Regions from separate parts of the Cryobacterium sp. 10I1 genome, predicted to be linked through region 2. Evidence: predicted binding sites of a transcription regulator. Region 2 holds the regulator's gene; the other holds the start of a gene.

Region 1 (5,098 bases), on a different contig from region 2:
GCGCGGCAGGGTCGATCGGGAGCCGGACGCCCGGCTTCGCACCAGACGGCACTCCGCCGACATAGAGCCAGCCGAGCAACTCCTCCGATTCGGCGAGCCCGTGCAGCCGGTGCACCTCGGCGGTGCGGGTGAACGCCCCGGTGCGCCACATCACACCCCAGCCGGCGTGTGTCAACAGGAGGCTCAGGGCGTGTCCGACACCCGCCGCTGTGACGTCCTGTTCCCACGGTTCGACCTTGTCGCTCTCCCGATGGCTCGCGACGACCGCGATCAACAGTGATGCCCGAAGCGGCTTGCCCGCGAGCTTGGCCAACTCCGCAGCGGACGGCGGTTCCGCACCGGCCTCAGCAGCGAGGCGTGCGGATGCCGCGGCGAACGCAGCCCCGAGCCGCATGCGGGCGTCCCCGCGCAGCTCGATCAGGCGCCAGGGTCGCAGGGCCCCGTGGTCGGCCACGCGCGCACACGCGGCCACGAGCGGGAGCAGGTCGTCGTGCGTGGGGGCATCCGGTGTCACGGCGGACGACGAACGCCGCCCGCCGATCGCCTCGAGCGGCGTGCACACGGTCTAGTCGACCGGCTTGAACTCGAGCGAGATGGAGTTCATGCAGTAGCGGTCGCCGGTCGGGGTGCCGAAACCGTCGTCGAAGACATGCCCGAGATGGGAACCGCAGTTCGCGCAGCGCACCTCGGTGCGGACGACGCCGAGGGAGGTGTCCTCGATGAGTTCGACGGCCTCCGGGCGCACCGACTCATAGAAGCTCGGCCAGCCGCACCCGGAATCGAACTTCGTGCCGCTCTTGAAGAGTTCGGCGTGGCAGGCGCCGCAGGTATAGATGCCGGAACGGCTCTCGTCGAGCAGCTCCCCGGTCCAGGCTCGCTCGGTGGCGGCCTGCCGCAGTACGGCAAACTTCTCCGGCCCGAGTTCCGCGGCCCATTCAGCGTCTGACTTCGTGACTTCGTAGTCCATGGTTCATCCTTCCCATCGGGCGAGGGCGCAGTGCAGCGTGGCCGCCAACCCTCCCAGCAAGCTTAAACTCAGCCCGGCAGGGGCGTATTCCGATTCCCGGGCCCGTTCAGCACTTTCACACCGGGACGCTCACCGGCACGCTCCCGCGCCTGCCCGGGCACTTTTCCTCCCGGCGAGGGAGCGACCCGCGTGGCCCAGCGAATCCATAGCCGACGCCAAATAGGATTCGAGCAGCGAATGGCGATGGTGAAAGAGGTGGATGGTGGACGGCGTGCGTGACCCGGACCCCGCCGACTCCCCGGGCGGCCTCACCGACCGCGACCGCGGCATCCTGAGCTTCGAACGGCGCTGGTTCACCCATGCCGGAGCCAAGGAGCAGGCGATCCGTTCCGAGTTCGGGCTGTCCTCGGCCCGGTACTATCAACTATTGGGCGTTTTGATCGACTCCCCTCTTGCCCTGGCTCACGATCCCATGCTGGTGAAACGGCTGCAGCGGATGCGTGCAGCCCGTGAGCAGGCACGGGAGCGCCGGACAGTGCGCGCTCCGGAGCACCGAACCAGCCCCGCCCCCTAGGCGCAGCCGGATTTCGACCCCGACGTTCCACCCATTCGCCCGCGACAAGAGGATCGACCCAGCCCCACAATGCCTCCCACCTATCCGAAAGACCGCTTCGACCACCTGCCGCACTCCCTCGACCGAGTGGGCGCCCATCGCGCCCCCGGAAAGAAGGGACGCCACTGGGTTGCGTTCTGGTGGGCACTGGGGGCAACGGCCGTCCTGATCGGCCTCGGAGTCTTCGGGATGGCCTCGCTCAGCAACAAACTCAACATCGCGATCCCCGGGCTGTCCTCCAGCTCGGCGACAGACACGGCGACGGATGCCGCGACCGCCGTTCCGACGGCCGTCGCGACGGTCGATCCGAGTCTCACCGTGACCGTGCTCAACGGCACAAAGGGCACGGGTGTCGCCAAGGCTGCCGGGGAAGCCCTCTCCGCGGCCGGCTGGACCGTCGGCGCGCTCAGTAACGCGAGCACAGAAGATGTGACCAAGACGACCGTGTACTACGCCGATGCGACCCTCGAGGGCGCCGCCCGCGGGGTCGCGGCTTCGTTTCCGGGATCCACGGTGCTCCTCGCGAGCGACTTCGCAACCTCGGGGGCCGACCTCACGGTCGTCGTCGGGGCTGACTTCGTGTCAAGCACCACGCCTGCGTCCTGACCGGCCATTCGCCTCCGGTTGTATAACTCCACGGGGGCTCCTCGTCAACCCCCTTTCGTTCTTTCTTGGCTTCAGTAATCTTTGACTCAGGTCGCTCATCTCGTTCGTCCGGTTGCCCCCTGGGGCAACCGACCGGTCGGACCGGATGGACGCAGTCACATGCGCCAGGCCCGGTACGGCCAACGGGCGGTTGCCGAAAATATCAGAGCACTGGGGAGTTACACATGGCGAACGGAACCGTCAAATGGTTCAACGCTGAAAAGGGTTTCGGCTTCATCACCGTCGACGGCGGCGGACAGGACGTCTTCGTCCACTATTCCGCCATCGACATGCACGGGTACAAGGTTTTGGAAGAGGGACAGCACGTCATCTTCGAACTGGGAACCGGGGCAAAGGGGCCACAGGCCGAGTCGGTACGTCCCGTCTGATCTGAAAAGATCAGGCGCACCCACACCAAGCGCACCCAATCTCGGGCAACACCCCGAGCCGCGCGGCATCCGCGAGTTTGCCGCGTTAGGGTGTGGGGCGTGACAGCGAAAAGAACTGCAAGAATCCACGGGCGAAGCACGGCACGACTTTTCGGTGCCGTGCTTCTTCCATGCCTCCTCTTGGTGATGACGGCGTGCTCCGGAACCGAGCCGCCCACCACGGCGACGCCGACGGCGACCGTGGAACCCACCGCCGCTGCCGTCGACGCCCCGGCGCCGCTGGCGATCGCGCCGCTTCGTGGCACGATCGTGCCGGCCGGGAAGGCTGCGAACCCGTCCCTCGCCGTGAAGATCGACAACCACGAGGCCGCCAGGCCCCAGATTTCGCTGGATCGGGCTGACATCGTCTTCGAGGAACTCGTCGAGGGCGGACTGACCCGTTACGTCGGCGTCTGGCAGTCCGACATTCCCGACGCGATCGGCCCGGTGCGGTCGATCCGGCCGATGGACCCCGACATCATCACGCCGTTCGGCGGAATCGTCGCCTACTCCGGCGGACAGCAGGTCTTCGTCGACATGATGAAGGCCACCCCCGTCATCAACTCGGTCTTCGACTACGACACGACGGGCCTGTTCTCCCGCGTCGCCGACAGGGAGGCGCCGCACAACGTCGTGCTGAAGGCCGCCGAACTCGTCGGGCGCAACGCTTCTGTCGCGCCGCCGGTGCAGCAGTTCGCGTACGCGGGCAGCATCGCGGCATCGACCGCCGGGGTCGATGGCACCCCGATCACCCAGATCAACGCGCGGTTCTCCGCATCGCGCTATCCCGGCTGGAGCTGGGACACCGCCTCACAGGCCTACCTGCGCTCGCAGGAGGGCGCCCCGGACCTCGACACGACCGGCGCCCGCAGGGGCGCCACCAACGTCCTCGTGCTCCGGGTCGACATCGACGGCACCTACGGCGAGGTGCCCAAGACCGTCATGATCGGTACGGGGGAGGGCTCGGTGTCCGCCGGCGGCAAGACCGTGCACGCGACGTGGTCGAAGGCCGGGCAGGCCGACCCGATCCGGCTGATCGACGACAACGGGGTCACCATTCGCCTCGCCCCGGGCAATACCTGGATCGAACTGATCCCGAACGGCACCGGCTCCGTCGAACTCGTCCCGTAGCCTCCCGACGCTTCCCGGCGCTCACTTGCACTCTCGACCCCTGAGTGCCAGAATCGACTTGGCACTCTCTCCTTTTGAGTGCCAACCCATCACCGTTTTGGTAACGTCCGGGAGGGACGAGAAACACATATGGCAAAGATCATTGCTTTCAACGAAGAGGCCCGTCGTGGCCTTGAGCGTGGCCTGAACATCCTCGCTGACACGGTCAAGGTCACCCTCGGCCCGCGCGGACGTAACGTCGTATTGGAGAAGAAGTGGGGCGCCCCCACGATCACCAACGACGGTGTCTCGATCGCCAAGGAAATCGAACTCGACGACCCGTACGAGAAGATCGGTGCGGAACTCGTCAAAGAGGTCGCCAAGAAGACCGACGACGTTGCCGGCGACGGAACGACCACCGCGACCGTCCTCGCCCAGGCGCTCGTCCGCGAAGGCCTGCGCAACGTCGCAGCCGGCGCAGACCCGATCAGCCTCAAGCGCGGCATTGAAAAGGCCACCGCTGCGGTCATCGCAGAGCTGATCGCCAACGCCAAAGAGGTCGAGACCAAGGAAGAGATCGCGGCCACCGCATCCATCTCTGCCGGCGACGCTGAAATCGGCGCGATCATCGCCGAGGCGATCGACAAGGTCGGCAAGGAAGGCGTCGTCACCGTCGAGGAGTCCAACACCCTCGGCACCGAGCTCGAGCTCACCGAAGGCATGCGCTTCGACAAGGGCTTCCTGTCCGCGTACTTCGTGACCGACCCCGACCGTCAGGAAGCGGTCTTCGAAGACCCCTACATCCTGATCGTCAACTCCAAGGTCTCCAACATCAAGGACCTCCTCCCGATCGTGGACAAGGTCATCCAGACCGGCAAGCAGCTCCTCATCATCGCCGAGGACGTCGACGGCGAGGCTCTGGCCACGCTCGTTGTGAACAAGATCCGCGGCATCTTCAAGTCGGTCGCCGTCAAGGCTCCCGGCTTCGGCGACCGTCGCAAGGCCCAGCTGCAGGACATCGCCATCCTCACCGGTGGCCAGGTCATCTCCGAGGAGGTCGGCCTCAAGCTTGAGAACGTCACCCTCGACCTGCTCGGCAACGCGCGCAAGATCGTCATCACCAAGGACGAGACGACCATCGTCGAAGGCGCCGGAGACCCCGAAGCCATCGCCGGTCGCGTTCAGCAGATCCGCAACGAGATCGAGAACACCGACAGCGACTACGACCGTGAGAAGCTCCAGGAGCGTCTCGCCAAGCTCGCCGGCGGCGTTGCCGTCATCAAGGCCGGCGCCGCGACGGAGGTTGAGCTCAAGGAGCGTAAGCACCGTATCGAG
Region 2 (7,965 bases):
CTACACGATGCCGCTCGGCGAGATCGTCTTCGACTTCTTCGACCAGCTGAAGAGCAAGACCGCCGGGTACGCCTCGCTCGACTACGAACCGATCGGCTCGCAGGAGGCAGACCTGGTCAAGGTCGACATCCTGCTGCAGGGCGAGCAGGTGGACGCGTTCAGCGCCATCGTGCACCGCGACAAGGCATACGACTACGGCGTGCTGATGACCGGGCGGCTGCGGAAACTCATCCCACGGCAGCAGTTCGACGTTCCGATCCAGGCCGCGATCGGAGCCCGCATCATTGCCCGCGAATCGATCAGCGCCATCCGCAAGGACGTCCTCGCCAAGTGCTACGGCGGCGACATCTCCCGCAAGCGCAAGCTGCTCGAGAAGCAGAAAGAGGGCAAGAAGCGCATGAAGATGGTCGGCCGCGTCGAGGTGCCGCAGGAGGCCTTCATCGCCGCGCTCTCGGGGGACGAGCCGGCCAAGAAAGAGAAGAAGTAGGCGGATGCGGCGTTCCACCTTCACCGACGCGGCCGTGACCTATGCGGCGATCGGCGGCACCCTCGCCCCCGATCTGCTCCGGTACCCGCCGCGCGGTTACCGGCCGCTCGAACGCACCGTTCGCCTCGGCAGCGGTGAAGAGCGGTTCCGGACCGCTGCCGCGCTCCTGATGACCTGGGGCGTGCAGCTCGGCAGTGGCATGACCGTCACCGACCTCCAGCAGAGCACCGGCGTCCAGTACTCCGGGATCGTGTTCAACGCCGACGGCACCCCCTCGGTGAACCAGGAGCACCCGGTCGACGAGGCGACGTTCGCCGACGACGGCACCCCGTACATCGTCAACGGCATGTCCGCGCGCCTCTCGGTGGCAGTGGGCCCGTTCACCGTCGACTCGCCCGTACGTGTCGTCTACGTCATCGACGAGACGGACCGCATCGGTTTCGGCTACGGCACCCTTGACGGCCACCCCGCGAGCGGCGAGGAGGCGTTCATCGTCGACCGACAGGCCGATGACTCCGTCTGGCTGACGATCCGGGCCTTCTCACGTCCGAGCACCTGGTACTACCGGCTCGCCTGGCCGATCGTCCGCATGCAGCAGGCCAAGTACACCGCCCGCTACCTGCGCGCCCTGCACCCGGTCGGCGCGGTCTGACGATGGGCAGCGCCCTTCCCCTCGGCGATCCGGCACCGCGCGACGGCCTGCTCCCGGCATCCGCCGCCGTCGGGGCATCCGAGCGCGACTTCGGCGTGTACCTGCATGTGCCGTTCTGCCGGGTGCGCTGCGGCTACTGCGACTTCAACACCTACACCGCGACCGAGCTGCGCGGAGCGTCCCAGCACGACTACGCGGGCCAGGCCTTCGCCGAGGTCGAGTCCGCAGGGCGCATCCTCCGCGACTCCGGGGTTCCGGACCGGGAAGCCGCGACGGTGTTCTTCGGCGGCGGCACCCCCACACTCCTGCCCGCTGTGGACCTGGTCCGGATGCTCGACTCCGTCCGCGACACCTGGGGCCTCGCGGACGGCGCCGAGGTGACCACGGAAGCCAACCCGGACTCCGTCGACGCCGCCTACCTCGACACTCTCGCCGCCGCAGGCTTCACCAGGGTCTCCTTCGGCATGCAGTCCGCCGTGCCCCGGGTGCTCGCGACCCTCGAGCGCACCCACGACCCGGAGCGCATCCCGCTCGTCACCGGGTGGGCCCGCGATGCCGGGCTCGACGTCAGTCTCGACCTCATCTACGGCACGCCGGGGGAGACCCGTGCCGACTGGCGCGCGAGCCTCGAGCAGGCCATCGGCCTGTCCCCGAACCACATCAGCGCGTATTCGCTCATCGTCGAGGACGGCACGAAGCTCGCAAGGCAGATCCGCCGAGGCGAACTCGCCCCCGTCGACGAGGACACCCAGGCCGAGTTCTACGAACTCGCCGACGAACTCCTCGACGCGGCCGGCTACGGCTGGTACGAGGTCAGCAACTGGGCGACGGATGCCGCGCACCGGTCCAGGCACAACCTCGCATACTGGCGCAGCCAGGACTGGTGGGGGGTCGGACCCGGTGCGCACAGCCACGTCGGCGGCGTGCGGTGGTGGAACGTCAAGCACCCCTCCGCATACGCCGACCGGATCCTCGCCGGGGACTCACCTGCCGCAGGGCGCGAGACCCTCGACGACACGACCCGCGAGGTGGAGCGGGTCCTCCTGCTCACCCGCATCCGGGAGGGCATCCGGATCGACTCGCTCTCGCCGCTCGGTCGCCGCGAGGTCGCCGGTCTCATCGCCGATGAACTCGTCAACGCGAAAGCCGCCCTCTCCGGGACGGTCGAACTGACCAGGAGAGGACGGCTTCTCGCGGACGCCGTCGTACGGCGGCTTCTCGCGGATTAAGGTGCTGCGGTCTAGCTGACGAACTTGATGGTGAGCGGGTAGGTGTAGTACTCGCCCTTGTTGGCCGCGAGGGCCGCGATGATGCTGAAGACGACGCTCAAGACCCAGACGGCGGGCAGCAGCAGGAACCCGACCAGCGCCAGCGTCAGCACTCCGCTGACCACATAGGCGATGGCCAGGGTGATCTGGAAGTTGAGCGCCGTCGCCGCGTGCGCGCGGATGAACGGGCCGCGGTCCTTGAGCACGAGGTAACCGATGAGCGCGGGCACGAACTCGAAGAGGATTCCGCCCACGTGGATCAGGGTGGCCCACAAGCGTTCGTCCGACGGGTTCATCGGCGTAACGGGCTGGTAGGAATTGGCGGGGGGTGGTGTGGACATTCGGGCTCCTTGTACGCGTTATCTGGTTGTGCTGGTCCCGCGAGATACTCCGGGTGGTGTGAGGTTCCGCCGGTCGCCGCGCTACTTGATGAGACGCAGGGCGAAGGGGTAGCGGTAGGCCTGGCCGTCCTTCGCCTTCAGGAACCCGAGGATCGAGAAGATGATCGCCACGACCCAGGCGGCGAAGATGATCAGGGCACCGACGAACGGGAGGATCGAGCCGATCACGTAGAGGATGGCGATCGTGATCTGGAAGTTCAGGGCTTCCTTGCCTTCCTGGGCGGTGAAGCGACCGCGATCCTTGAACACGAGCCAGATGATCAGGGAGGGGAGCGGGCCGATGATGCCGCCGAGGTGCGCGAAGGACGCCCACTGGCGGTCCTCGGTCTCGGTGAGGGGAGCAGCGGCAACGGGTGTGGGTGCTGCCGGCTGGTATGGCTGCTGCGGGGGGCGCTGGCCCAGGTTCGGATCTTCGCCGTTGTTACCGGTTGAATTGCTCATCATCGTGCCTTTCCGTGCGGATGGAGGACCGTTACAAGACTCAAGGTACTGCGCCCAATCATCCGCTAGCAATGGGGGTGTCCCCGTGTGTCGCGATATGATTGGCAGTCAAACGCCGTGAGTGCCAAAGTCGCCGGCACCCAGTCACCCGGAAAGGAGGCGATTCAGTCATGGTTTCGGATCGCAGCCTCGAAGTTCTGCGGGTCATTGTTCAAGACTACGTCGCCTCGCGCGAGCCCGTCGGGTCAAAAACCATCGTTGACCGGCATTCCTTCGGAGTGTCGGCGGCGACCATTCGCAATGACATGGCTCTCCTCGAGGAGGAGGAGCTCATCATCGCCCCGCACACCTCCTCAGGGCGGATCCCGACCGACAAGGGGTACCGGCTCTTCGTCGATCACCTCGCCGATCTGCGCCCGCTCTCCGCAGCGCAGCGCCAGGCCATCGAGACGTTCCTCGGGCAGTCCGCAGACCTCGACGAGGTTCTCGCCCGCAGCGTCCGGTTGCTCTCCCAGCTCACCCACCAGGTCGCGCTCGTGCAGTACCCCTCGCTGTCTCGTGCGAGGGTGCGCCACATCGAGCTCGTGGCGCTCTCGGAGACCCGGCTCCTGTCCGTGCTGATCACGGATGCCGGCCGGGTCGAGCAACGCGTGATCGAGCTGCCCCGGCCGCTCGAGGAGCAGCTGCTGGTCCGCCTCCGCGCCCGCCTCAACGCCGCCGTGGTCGGCCTCAGCATGAGCGCAGCAGCGATCGCGCTCACGGATGCCGCCGACCTGGCCGGCGAGCAACCGGACGTTGTCTCCCTGGTCACCCTCACCCTTCGCGACCAGGTCGGTGCGAACCGGCAGGAGCGGCTGGTGATGGCCGGCGCCGCGAACCTCGTGCGCACGGAGGAAGACTTCACCGGGAGCATCTATCCGGTGCTCGAGGCCATCGAGGAGCAGGTCGTCCTGCTGCGCCTCTTCGGCGAGATGGCGACAGACCAGCATGGGGTGTCGGTGAGTATCGGCAGGGAGAACGCGCCATTCGGACTCTCCGAGACCAGCGTGCTGACCAGCGGCTACAGCTCGCAGGGTGGAGACCTTGCCCGCCTCGGCGTCCTGGGCCCCACCCGGATGGACTACTCGAACAACATGGCGGCCGTCCGTGCCGTCGCCCGCTACCTGTCCCGCCTGCTCGAATAGGCGAGTCCCTCGACCAGCCCCCACGCCGCACACCTACGAAAACAGACCTAGGAGAGCCAGCTTTGGCTGACCATTACGAAGTACTCGGCGTCGCACGCGATGCCTCCACCGACGAAATCAAGAAGGCGTACCGTCGCCTCGCCCGCCAGCTCCACCCCGACGTGAACCCCGGCGCGGATGCGTCTGAGCGGTTCAAGCACGTCACCCACGCCTACGACGTGCTGAGCGACCCGAAGCAGCGCGACAACTACGACCACGGCGGCAACGGCCGTACGGGCGGAAACGCCGGGTTCGACGGCAACTTCGGCAACTTCGGCGACATCTTCGAGACCTTCTTCGGAGGGGGCGGCGGCAGCCGTGGACCGAGGTCTCGCCGCGAACGCGGCCAGGACGCCCTGATCAGGGTCGAACTCGACCTCGACGAGATCATTTTCGGAACCCACCGCGACCTCGAGGTCGACACGGCCATCGTCTGCGCGACCTGCAGCGGAACCTGCTGCCAGCCGGGGACCGCCCCTGTCACGTGCGACATCTGCCACGGCACCGGCAACATCCAGCGCGCCGTGCGCTCCCTGCTGGGCAATGTGATGACCTCGAGCCCCTGCGGCTCCTGCCGCGGTTTCGGCACGATCATCGCAACCCCGTGCGTGACCTGCCAGGGCCAGGGCCGTGTCCGCGCCCGCCGCACTGTTCCGGTCGACATCCCCGCCGGCGTCGACACGGGCCTGCGCCTGCAGATGCCCGGGAGCGGAGAGGCCGGACCTGCCGGCGGCCCCAACGGCGACCTGTACCTCGAAATGAAGGTCCGCCACCACGACGTGTTCAGCCGCGACGGTGACGACCTGCTCTGCACCCTCGACGTGCCCATGACGGATGCGATCCTCGGCACGACCACGACGGTCAAGGCCCTCGACGGCGACATCACCGTCGAGATCCGTGCCGGAGTGCAGGGCTCCGAAGTCATCACGGTCAAGGACCGCGGAGTCTCGCGCCTCCGCGGCAATGGCCGCGGCGACCTCAAGGTCGGGATCCACGTCGTGACGCCGACCAAGCTCGACCACAAGGAGAGGGAACTGATCGAACAGTTCGCCGCGAAGCACAAGTCCCCGGCTCCCGCGCTCAGTGCGGTGCAGCAGGGACTCTTCGCGAAGCTCCGCGACCGGTTCCGCGTCTAACCGGATGGCGCACTTCTTCATCGACGAGTCCCTCCGCGCGGAGGACTGCCCCGTCGGAGCCGTCGCGACCATCACCGGTGCCGAGGCCAGGCACGCGGTCACCGTGAGCCGGGTCCGGCCGGGGGAGCACCTGCTCGCCGGGAACGGGTCCGGCCTGCTCCTGGAGACGACCGTCGAGGAAGCGGAGACCGGACGGCTGGTCCTGCGGGTCGACAGCGCGCGGAACATCGCGAGGCCGAGCCCGCGCATCCGCCTTGTTCAGGCACTCGCCAAGGGCGACCGCGACGAGATGGCGGTGCAGGCCGCGACCGAACTCGGCGTCGACGGCGTCGTTCCGTGGGCGGCCGCCCGCTCGGTGACGCGCTGGGAGGGCCAGAAGGTCGCCAAGGGACGGGAGCGTTGGCGCGCCATCGTACGCGAGGCGTCCAAGCAATCGATCCGGCCCTGGCTTCCCGAGGTCGCAGACCTCACGAGCACCAAACAACTCGCCGTGCTGGCGCGGGGCACGCGGATGCTGCTCCTCGAGCCCACCGCCGACATCCGGCTGACCCGGTTGCCGTCGATTGACGACGCGGCCGACGCGGCCGATTCCCAGGCAACCGCGGCGCGGGACATCGTGCTCGTCGTCGGTCCGGAGGGTGGCATCGCCGCCTCGGAACTCGAGATGCTCGAAGCCGCCGGGGCCGTGCGGGTGCGCCTCGGCGACACCGTGCTGCGCACGTCGACGGCCGGGCCCGCCGCCCTCGCCGTGCTCAACGCCGCCCTCGACCGGTGGTGACCCCCGGCAGGTTAAGATAGGACCATGTCAGAAACCGGCGCAGAACCCTCCGTCTTCAGCCGCATCGTCGCGCGCGACATCCCCGCGACCATCGTCGCCGAGACCGAACGCATCATCGCATTCGTCGACATCAACCCGCAGGCCCCCGTGCACATCGTCGTCACGACCAAGACGGAGGCGTACCGCAACGTCGTCGAACTCGCCGCCGGCGACCCCGGACTCCTTGCCGAGCTCGTCGCCGTCGCCGGGCGGGTCGCCACCGAGCTTTCCGACGGCCAGTTCCGCCTCGTCTTCAATACCGGCGCCGCCGCCGGACAAACCGTGTTCCACGTCCACGCCCACGTGCTCGCCCTGAAACCGTCGGAGGACGGGGCGACCGGCTCGCTCGGGGAGGGAACACTTGGTTCCGTCTGAGCTGTCTGAGCCGTCAGAGAAGTCCGTGCCGTCCCTGCCCTCCGGTGCGCTCCCGTCCGAAACGACGGTCGAGACCCGGATCCTCATCGACGGGGTCGCCATGGTGCGCCTCCTCGGCGCGCAGGACCGGCTGCTCGGCGCGATCGAGAAGGAACACCCCGCGGTCAGCGTGCACGTCCGCGGCAACGAGATGACGCTCTCCGGTGAGCCGAGCCAGGTCGCCGCCGCCCGCCGTCTGATCGAAGAATTGCTCGTGATGATCCGCGAGGGCCGTGACCTCGCGCCGGCCGAGGTCGAGTCGAGCGCCCGCATGCTCGGCGAGGACAGCACCTCGAGCCCCTCCGTTCGCCTCGGGCCGCCGATCCTCACCTCACGGGGCAAGAGCATCCGCGCGAAGACGATCGGCCAGAAGGAATACGTCGATGCCATCGACACCGACACGATCGTTTTCGGGATCGGCCCCGCCGGAACCGGCAAGACCTACCTCGCGATGGCGAAGGCTGTCCAGGCCCTGCAGCGCAAGGAGGTCGACCGGATCATCCTCACCCGTCCGGCCGTCGAAGCGGGGGAACGCCTCGGCTTCCTGCCCGGCACCCTGACCGACAAGATCGACCCCTACCTGCGTCCGCTCTACGACGCGCTCGGCGAGATGATGGAGCCGGAACTCCTGCCGAAACTGCTCGCGGCCGGCACGATCGAGGTCGCCCCGCTCGCCTACATGCGCGGCCGCACCCTGAACAACTCCTTCGTCGTCCTCGACGAGGCGCAGAACACCACGCCGGAACAGATGAAGATGTTCCTCACCCGGCTCGGCTTCGGGTCGAAGATGGTCGTCACCGGCGACGTCACCCAGATCGACCTGCCCGCAGGCACGAGCGGGCTGCGCCTGGTGACCCGGGTGCTCGACACGGTCGACGACATCCGCTTCGTGCGCCTGACGAGCGCGGATGTCGTACGCCATTCCCTCGTCGGCAGGATCGTCGACGCGTGGACCGAATACGACGCACTCAGGCAGGCGCAGCGCATCGAAAGCGAACAGGCCCACGAGTTCGTCAAGCGCGGCCCAGAACGACCCGGCGGCATCCGCGACCGCTTTCCGAAACGGAGACCCTCATGAGCATTGAAATCAACAACGAATCCGACATCCCGGTCGACGAGGTCGCGC

The links. Region 2 encodes HrcA, which represses chaperone genes, less so after heat shock. Its sites were predicted from a motif close to TTNGCACTCGNNNNNNNCGAGTGCNAA; they were not measured.
Region 1: groL (chaperonin GroEL) is a predicted target of HrcA. The motif match lies at 3,843-3,869, and genes of this name have one in related genera.

The regions. Positions count from the first base shown of each region.
Region 1 is NZ_JASJVF010000113.1:20-5,117, forward strand. It holds gene QN345_RS10990 (nitroreductase family protein) at 1-562, opposite strand, end outside; gene msrB (peptide-methionine (R)-S-oxide reductase MsrB) at 566-967, opposite strand; gene QN345_RS11000 (DUF3263 domain-containing protein) at 1,227-1,541, shown strand; gene QN345_RS11005 (LytR C-terminal domain-containing protein) at 1,611-2,186, shown strand; gene QN345_RS11010 (cold-shock protein) at 2,411-2,614, shown strand; gene QN345_RS11015 (DUF3048 domain-containing protein) at 2,774-3,784, shown strand; gene groL (chaperonin GroEL) at 3,914-5,098, shown strand, end outside.
Region 2 is NZ_JASJVF010000012.1:20,982-28,946, reverse strand. It holds partial or broken gene lepA (translation elongation factor 4) at 1-487, shown strand, start outside; gene QN345_RS02645 (DUF1990 family protein) at 492-1,139, shown strand; gene hemW (radical SAM family heme chaperone HemW) at 1,142-2,368, shown strand; gene QN345_RS02635 (DUF4870 domain-containing protein) at 2,380-2,748, opposite strand; gene QN345_RS02630 (DUF4870 domain-containing protein) at 2,830-3,252, opposite strand; gene hrcA (heat-inducible transcriptional repressor HrcA) at 3,420-4,433, shown strand; gene dnaJ (molecular chaperone DnaJ) at 4,496-5,608, shown strand; gene QN345_RS02615 (16S rRNA (uracil(1498)-N(3))-methyltransferase) at 5,613-6,386, shown strand; gene QN345_RS02610 (HIT domain-containing protein) at 6,411-6,800, shown strand; gene QN345_RS02605 (PhoH family protein) at 6,901-7,917, shown strand; gene ybeY (rRNA maturation RNase YbeY) at 7,914-7,965, shown strand, end outside.